2 regions of the Nitratireductor sp. StC3 genome follow, and region 1 is predicted to be linked to the other one. Evidence: predicted binding sites of a transcription regulator. Region 1 holds the regulator's gene; the other holds the start of a gene.
What was found. Region 1 encodes LexA, which represses DNA repair genes until DNA is damaged. Its sites were predicted from a motif close to TGTTCNNNNTGTGTTCNG; they were not measured.
Positions count from the first base shown of each region.

Region 1 (4,197 bases):
GCAGGGCCGGCTACGCGCTCGGCCTGCCGCAGCGGCGGATCGTCTGGTCGATCATGCTGCCGGCCGCCGCACCGGGCATTTTCGCCGGGCTGGGGCTCGGTTTCGGGCGCGCGGTCGCCGAAAGCGCCGCCCTGATCTTCACCAGCGGCTACGTGGTGCGCATGCCGGATTCGGTTTTCGATTCGGGACGGACCCTGGCGGTCCATATTCTCGACCTGGCGATGAACGTTCCCGGTGGCGACGGCAATGCGTTCGCGACCGCCACCGTGCTCTTGGCGTCGGTCGCCGCCGTCGTCGCCCTGTTCACGGCTTTGGACAGCAAGCAAGGCAGGGATTTCGTATGAACGTGCAAGCCACAGGAACCCGAAAGCTCGACTTGTCGCCGGGCCGCGCCGAGGCGAGCCATATCCGCGTCGAAAACGTCACGGTCGCCTATGGCGCCATCAAGGCCCTGTCGGATGTCAGCCTGTCGATCCCGCCAGGGCGCATCACCGCGCTGATCGGCCCGTCCGGCTGCGGCAAAACCAGCCTGCTGACCTGCGTCAACCGGCTGATCGACCTGATCCCGGGTGCGAACGCGTCCGGCCGTATCCTTGTTCGCGATACCGACGTGCTGGCGCGGGGCGCCGATCTCCTGCGGTTGCGCAAGCGGGTCGGCATGGTGTTTCAGAAACCTAACCCGTTTCCGTTCTCCATCCGTCGCAATTTCGATATCGTGTTGAGTGAATTCGGCGTGCGCCGGCGGGCGGACCGGGACGCGCGCATCGACGAATGCCTGCGTGCCGTCGGCCTGCACGCGGAAATCGGCCACCGGCTCGACATGTCCGCCTGCGCGCTGTCCGGCGGCCAGCAGCAGCGTTTGTGCATTGCCAGGGCGCTGGCCACGCGGCCCGAAATCCTGCTTCTGGACGAACCGTGCAGCGCGCTCGACCCGATGTCGACGATGACGATCGAGCGCCTGCTGCTCAAACTCAAGGACAGCGTCACGCTGGTGATCGTCACGCATAATCTGTCTCAGGCACGACGGATCGCCGATCAGTGCGCGCTGTTTTGGACACGGCGCGGAACCGGCTACCTGCTCGAGCACGGCACGATGGCGGATTTGTCGGAGCGGCCGCAAAACCAGGTCACCGACGATTATCTCAACGGCCGGCTGGCGTAGGCCGGGCGCAAAACCCGCCGAGAGACCGGCGCTCGAAACGGGGACGCCGCGTTTCAACATCCGCGGCCTTCCCTTGTCGCGGGTATCGGTGCCTGCCCGAAGACCGGGCGCGGCATGCCGTCGGCGGCGTTGCCGGCATCGTTTTCGTCTTTCGGCGCTCGGACACTTGCGGAACAAGGTGAGAACAGATACAGTTTGTTCTGGTTTTGTTTGTCGATGATTCCACTGGGGCCGCCATGTTAACCCGAAAACAACACGAGCTGCTGCTTTTCATCCATCAACGGCTGAAGGAAACCGGCATTCCGCCCTCCTTCGACGAAATGAAGGAAGCGCTCGATCTCGCCTCCAAATCGGGCATTCATCGGCTGATCACGGCGCTGGAGGAGCGCGGTTTCATCCGCCGGTTGCCCAATCGCGCCCGTGCGCTGGAAGTGCTGCGCCTGCCCGAATCGATCTCTCCGGGGCTCGGGCGGCCGCGCAGCTTTTCGCCGAGCGTCATCGAGGGCAGTCTCGGCAAGCCCAAACCCAAGCCGGCCCCGCCCGTGTCGGCCAATGACGACGCTGGCGGCGGCGTGTCGGTGCCGGTCATGGGGCGGATCGCCGCCGGCGTGCCGATCGACGCCATCCAGCATCAAACGCATGCGATCGCCGTGCCGCCCGACATGCTGTCGGCCGGCGAGCACTACGCGCTCGAGGTGCGCGGCGATTCCATGATCGATGCCGGCATTCTCGACGGCGACACCGTCATCATTCGCAGCGCGGCGACAGCCAATCCCGGCGACATCGTCGTGGCGTTGGTGGAAGACGCCGAGGCGACCCTGAAACGGTTTCGGCGCAAGGGCGCCTCGATCGCGCTCGAAGCTGCCAACCCGGCCTACGAAACCCGCATCTACGGCCCCGACCAGGTCAAAGTCCAAGGGCGGCTGGTCGGCCTGATCCGCCGCTACTGACGTTTCCCGGTGTCGGTCGCGCCGGCGACCCAGGTCGGGCCGGTGTCGGCACATATGTAGTCTGGCCGCGGCTCGATCGGGCGCCGCTTTGTCGGCCGCCGATCTCGCCGCCACGGCGGATGGCTCAGCTTTTGTCGCCTTTCCCGCTTTTGCCGTTCTTGTTGTTCCTGCCTTTCTCGCCGCGCTTGTAAGGCGCGAGACCGCGGGCCTCGCGCGAGAATTTGCGGTGCGCGAACCATGGCCGTTCGTTCCGCGGCAGGGCGAAGCGCGCTTCGGCGCGCAACGGCCCCCCGCTCGCGCCGGCGCTTTCGGTTCCAACTTGCTTGAAGCGCACTTCGAGACTGCCGCGGCGGGCAAGGTCGCGCGCGGTCACGACAAGAACGTCTTTCGCCCGGCACGGATTGGCGGCGGTCGCGTCCGCGATCACGATCACGCTCGCCACGCCGCAAAACGGCGCGGCCGCGGCCCGGGTCTTGGCGTGCACCACCACGGCGCCGCGGGCATGGACGGCCTCGCAGGCCGCGGCGTCGCAGACGAAGCGCGTCTCCGCCTCGGGCTTGCCGTCGGCGCGGTCGCGCGGCTTGACGTAACCCGTGGCTGCCAGCGCCTTTTGCCAGATGCCGATGGTAAAACCGTTCGGTCGCGGGCGATTGACGGCGAATAGGCCGTCATCGCGCATCAAGGCGGCCAGCCGGGCGTCCTCGGAAACCAGCAGGTCGGGCGGCGTGCGCAAGCCGAAGGCCAGCGTTGCGGCCAGCGCCAGCGGCAGCGCCAGCCAGCGCAGGCCGGAGGTCGCGATGGTCGCGACGAGAAGCGCGGCGGTGAACAGGATCAGCGCCAGCGGCGGCATCGCCCCGACAGCGTCGATCGGGCTGTGATCGGCAACCCAGCGCGCCACAGCCACCATGATCGCGATCCCCTGCCCCATCACCGTCAGCGGCGGACCTTCCAGCCCCACCGGCATCAACACGCCTGCGGCGACGGCCGGCGGCATGATCAGCGTCGACACGACCGGCATGGCGGCGAGATTGGCAACCAGCCCGAGCGGGGCGACACGGTGGAAATGCCAGATCGCGTAGACCGTGGTCGCGCCGCCGGCGATCAGCGAGGTTGCCGCGATCCCCGTGGCGAAATAAGCCAGGCGGCGCCCGGCCGCGTTCAGCCCGCCCCGTGGCGGGGCGCGGCCGGCGCCCGTCCTTGCCGAAACCCGGTTCGACCAGGCCGTATAGGCCGCGATCAGCGCCGCCGTGGCGGCGAACGACATCTGGAAACTCGGCCCGACCACCTCGTGCGGGGCCAGCGCGGCGATGATCAGCGCCGCGATTGCCAGATTGCGCATGGTGATTGCGGCGCGGTCGAACAGCAGCGCCACCAGCATCACCGCGATCATGATGAACGAGCGCTGGGCGGCGACCGCGGCGCCGGAAATCGCCAGATAATAGGCGGCCGCGGCAAGCGCCAGCGCGGCGGCGTATTTTTTGACCGGCCGGCGCGAGGAAAAGCCCGACGCGAGCGCGAACAGCGCCCGCAGCGCCAGCATCACCGTGCCGGCGACGAGGGCCATGTGCAGGCCGGATATCGACAGGATGTGTGCGAGGCCGGCCCGGCGCAGCGCCTCGTCGACCTCCTCGGGAATGCCGGCGCGGGTGCCGGCGATCAGCGCGGCGGCGATCTCGCCTTCCGCGCCCGCGACATGGCGCCTGATCCGCCCGGCGATCGCCTGGCGCATATTGGCCAGCCCGGCGGCAAGGCGCGGGGCGATATCGCTCGCGCCGGCGGACGTTTGCCTGTCCGGCATGCCGAGAAAGAACCCGGTCGCGCCGATGCCGGCCATGTAGCTTTCGAAGGCGAAATCGTAGCCATAGGGGCGAACCGGGCCGGAGGGCGGGAAAAGCCGCACGACCCCCTCGATGCGCTCGCCTGCGGCGATGCCGGGATCGGCGCGCGCCGTGACGCGGACGCGATCGGGCGCGTAACGCAGCAGCGGCCGCCGCGTCGTCTCCACGTCGATCGTGTAGCGCGTGCGTCCGCTCGCCTGGTGCTCGACCCTGACCACGCGCCCGGTCAGCACGGTCGAGACGGCCG
Region 1 is NZ_PYBP01000001.1:298,647-302,843, forward strand. It holds gene C7T96_RS01485 (ABC transporter permease subunit) at 1-344, shown strand, start outside; gene C7T96_RS01490 (phosphate ABC transporter ATP-binding protein) at 341-1,162, shown strand; gene lexA (transcriptional repressor LexA) at 1,399-2,112, shown strand; gene C7T96_RS01500 (ComEC/Rec2 family competence protein) at 2,237-4,197, opposite strand, start outside.

Region 2 (4,197 bases), 210 kb from region 1:
CGTTATCTGCTCGGGTGCTTTTCCGAGCCGACGAGCGAGCGTGGCTTTCGTCAGCCCCTTGGATTTCTCATCCAGAAAGATGCGCAACATCGCTTCGTGAATACGCGAGCGAAATCGAGCACGAAAATAGGAGCACTGCGCAATCGTAAGCGGCTCGTCCTCAGAGATCGCGCAGGTCAACAACGTTCTCGGTGATAAAGTCATTGACTCTTTTTCCCGTATGCGCTGGCCGTGTGTGAAAGCATTTTACCCATTCTCTCGTACAATCAGTCATCGCTCGCTGGAATGCCGCTGATCCAAAGGCACCTAAGTCACGTCGAAAACCTTTGTTTGTCGCTACAAAAACGTTCGGTTCTGCAAACCGGCCAAAGACTCTGATGCTGGGTTTTGGATCGACGCTGCGAATCTCCCACACTTGCCGATCTTCTGGTTCCAGCAGCTTTATGTAAGCGTCGTCATTCCTACCACCGACGGTTATCAGCCCTCCGCCTATGAAAGTGTCCAGCGTGTTGAGTAGAAGACCCGCCCTATGCGCGGTGGCCTGGTCCTGAAGTTCTGTCTCCAATTCATACTGCAGCGAACTGCTTACCAATATGATTCTACGATGAGGTATCGACGGCAGCGTCGGCTGCATGTTGACGAGCCAGCCTGCATTGACTGCGATGTTAATTTCGTCTCGAATTGACATATAAGTCAATAGCCGATGGGTTAAAGTGATCAAGGCTGATAAATTCGTCACGCAAATGCAAGGAATTCCCATCGGTGGCCTGCGAAACCTGAATGATTAGGTCGATTTTCCGCTCCCAGACCAGAAGCGGTCCCGGGACAATGGAGCGCGTTGAGTGAAGGGGGGCAGCCCTGAGGTCGAGCGAACCATCGTCGGCAGTTCAAAGGCCGGTCGCCAAGCGCTGAGACCTGATAAATTGCGATCACAGGCTGAACCGCCTCCAGCCACGCACACGCCACCCGGCCCCGCTGCGCCAGCCGACACGACGCCGCGGTTCGACGCGTGACCCGTCAAACTGCACGCCTTCGTCCGCCCGCCGCCACGCTCGCAAGAGAACGGCCTCGCCGCTACCGTTTCGAGCGCGCGAGGCCTTTGGGTTTCCCCGATCTCCGAGGATATCAGGTGATCGTCAAGGGACATCCACTCAAGGATGGCACCCTTCGCATTGGTCAGCGATGTAAGTTGATTTGACGGCGCGCGCGATCAGCCGCTCAGCGTCCGATCGGCCTCACCGTGGCTCCGCTGTGCAAGCGGAGCCGGCAGGGACTGTCCGGCGGGGTCATGCCTCCCTCCTCTGCTGGTTGCACCGACACCGTTCCGTCCGCAGCCTCGCCTTCGCGGCGCCTCGCGAAAATCCCGCCTCCGGGGATGATTTCGAGGCCGCCCTCGGAACGGTTTCAAGTCTGCGCCCCGGCCGGTGCCGCTGTCAATATCGGCGGCGCGCGATGGGCAAAATGTGATCGCGGGCGGCCGGGGCCGCCGCGCCGGGCGCCAGCCAATGTCAGGCCGGGCGCCAGCCATGTCAGGAATGCGTTCGATGTTTGTTCTTTACCCTTGCCCTCGCCCGGCAAAGGAGTCTAACTCGGTTTGACGAAAAGCCCCTCGACATGGCGGCGCGGCGACCTAGCTTGGAGGCTGGCGCGGATTCCCGTCCGCGCCTTCCCATCGCAACACGGAACGGCATTGCGGCATGGCCGATCAGAAATTCATCTCCATTCGCGGCGCGCGCGAGCACAATCTCAAAAATGTCGACCTCGACATTCCCCGCAACAGCCTCACCGTGATGACCGGCCTGTCGGGCTCGGGCAAATCGTCGCTCGCCTTCGACACGATCTACGCCGAGGGCCAGCGCCGCTACGTGGAAAGCCTGTCGGCCTATGCGCGCCAGTTCCTGGAGATGATGCAGAAGCCCGATGTCGACCAGATCGACGGCTTGAGCCCGGCGATCTCGATCGAGCAGAAGACGACGTCGAAGAATCCGCGTTCCACGGTCGGCACGGTGACCGAGATCTACGACTATATGCGGCTGTTGTTCGCGCGCGTCGGCGTGCCCTATTCGCCGGCCACCGGCCTGCCGATCGAGAGCCAGACCGTGTCGCAGATGGTCGACCGGGTGCTGGCGCTGGAGGAAGGCACGCGGCTCTACCTCCTGGCGCCGATCGTGCGCGGGCGCAAGGGCGAGTACCGCAAGGAACTGGCCGAGCTGCAGAAAAAGGGCTTTCAGCGCGTCAAGATCGACGGCGTCTTCCACGAGATCGCCGAGGCGCCGGCGCTCGACAAGAAGTTCAAGCACGATATCGACGTCGTCGTCGACCGCGTCGTGGTGCGCGACGATTTGGCCGCGCGGCTGGCCGACAGTCTGGAGACCTGCCTGCGGCTCGCCGACGGGCTCGCCGTGGCCGAGTTCGCCGACCGGCCGCTGCCGCCGGAAACCCAGTCGGGCGAAGCCGCCAACAAGTCGAAGAACGACACCCACGAGCGGTTGTTGTTTTCGGAAAAATTCGCCTGCCCGGTGTCGGGCTTCACCATTCCCGAGATCGAGCCGCGGCTTTTCTCCTTCAACAACCCGTTCGGCGCCTGCCCGTCCTGCGACGGGCTCGGCAGCCAGCGCGCCATCGATCCCGAATTGGTGGTGCCCGATGACGGGCTGACCCTGCGCGACGGCGCGGTCGCGCCCTGGGCGCGCTCGACCTCGCCCTATTACGCCCAGACGCTGGAGGCGCTCGGCAAGGCCTATGATTTCAAGATCGGCCAGCGCTGGCGCGACCTGCCCGAGCCGGCGCGCCGGGCGATCCTTCACGGCACCGGCGAGCGCCAGATCGTCTTTTCCTACGATGACGGGCTGCGCTCCTACCAGACGACAAAAACCTTCGAGGGCGTGATCCCCAATCTGGAACGGCGCTGGAAGGAGACCGAGTCGGCCTGGAGCCGCGAGGAGATCGAGCGTTACATGGCCTCCAGCCCCTGCCCGGCCTGTTCGGGCTACCGGCTGAAACCGGAGGCGCTGGCGGTCAAGATCGACGGGCAGCATATCGGCGCGGTCACCCAGCTTTCGATCCGCAAGGCCGGCGCCTGGTTCGAGGCGCTGCCGGCCCGGCTCACCGACAAGCAGAACGAGATCGCCGGGCGCATCCTGAAGGAAATCCGCGAGCGGCTCGCCTTCCTCAACGATGTCGGGCTCGACTATCTCAGCCTGTCGCGCAATTCCGGCACGCTGTCGGGCGGCGAGAGCCAGCGCATCCGGCTCGCCTCGCAGATCGGTTCGGGCCTGACCGGCGTGCTCTACGTGCTCGACGAACCCTCGATCGGGCTGCATCAGCGCGACAATGCCCGCCTGCTCGACACGCTCAAGCATCTGCGCGACCTCGACAACACGGTGATCGTGGTCGAGCACGACGAGGACGCCATCCTGACCGCCGACCACGTGGTCGACATCGGCCCGGCCGCCGGCATCCATGGCGGGCGCGTCGTCGCAAAGGGCACGCCGGCCGACATTCTGGCCGACCCCGGCTCGCTGACCGGGCAATATTTGTCGGGCGCGCTGGCGATCCCGACGCGCGACGCGCCGCGGCCGCTGAAGAAGGGCCGCCGCATCAAGGTCGTCGGCGCGCGCGGCAACAATTTGAAGGACGTCACCGCCGAGATCCCGCTCGGCACGTTTGCCTGCGTCACCGGCGTGTCGGGCGGCGGCAAGTCGACCTTTCTGATCGAGACGCTCTACAAGGCCGCCTCGCGCCGCATCATGGGGTCGCGCGAGCATCCGGCCGAGCACGAGCGCATCGAGGGGCTGGAATTCCTCGACAAGGTGATCGACATCGACCAGTCGCCGATCGGCCGCACGCCGCGCTCCAACCCGGCCACCTATACCGGCGCCTTCACCCCGATCCGCGACTGGTTCGCCGGCCTGCCCGAGGCCAAGGCGCGCGGCTACCAGCCGGGCCGCTTCTCCTTCAACGTCAAGGGCGGGCGCTGCGAGGCCTGCCAGGGCGACGGCGTCATCAAGATCGAGATGCATTTTCTGCCCGACGTCTACGTCACCTGCGACGTGTGCCACGGCAAGCGCTACAATCGCGAGACGCTCGAGGTCACGTTCAAGGAAAAATCGATCGCCGACGTGCTCGACATGACGGTCGAGGAAGGCGCGGAGTTCTTCGCCGCCGTGCCGGCGGTGCGCGACAAGCTGCAGACGC
Region 2 is NZ_PYBP01000001.1:506,495-510,691, forward strand. It holds gene C7T96_RS02565 (helix-turn-helix transcriptional regulator) at 1-180, opposite strand, end outside; gene C7T96_RS23810 (hypothetical protein) at 161-688, opposite strand; gene uvrA (excinuclease ABC subunit UvrA) at 1,698-4,197, shown strand, end outside.
Region 2: a site for LexA is predicted at 1,539-1,556, ahead of uvrA (excinuclease ABC subunit UvrA). Genes of this name have one in related genera too.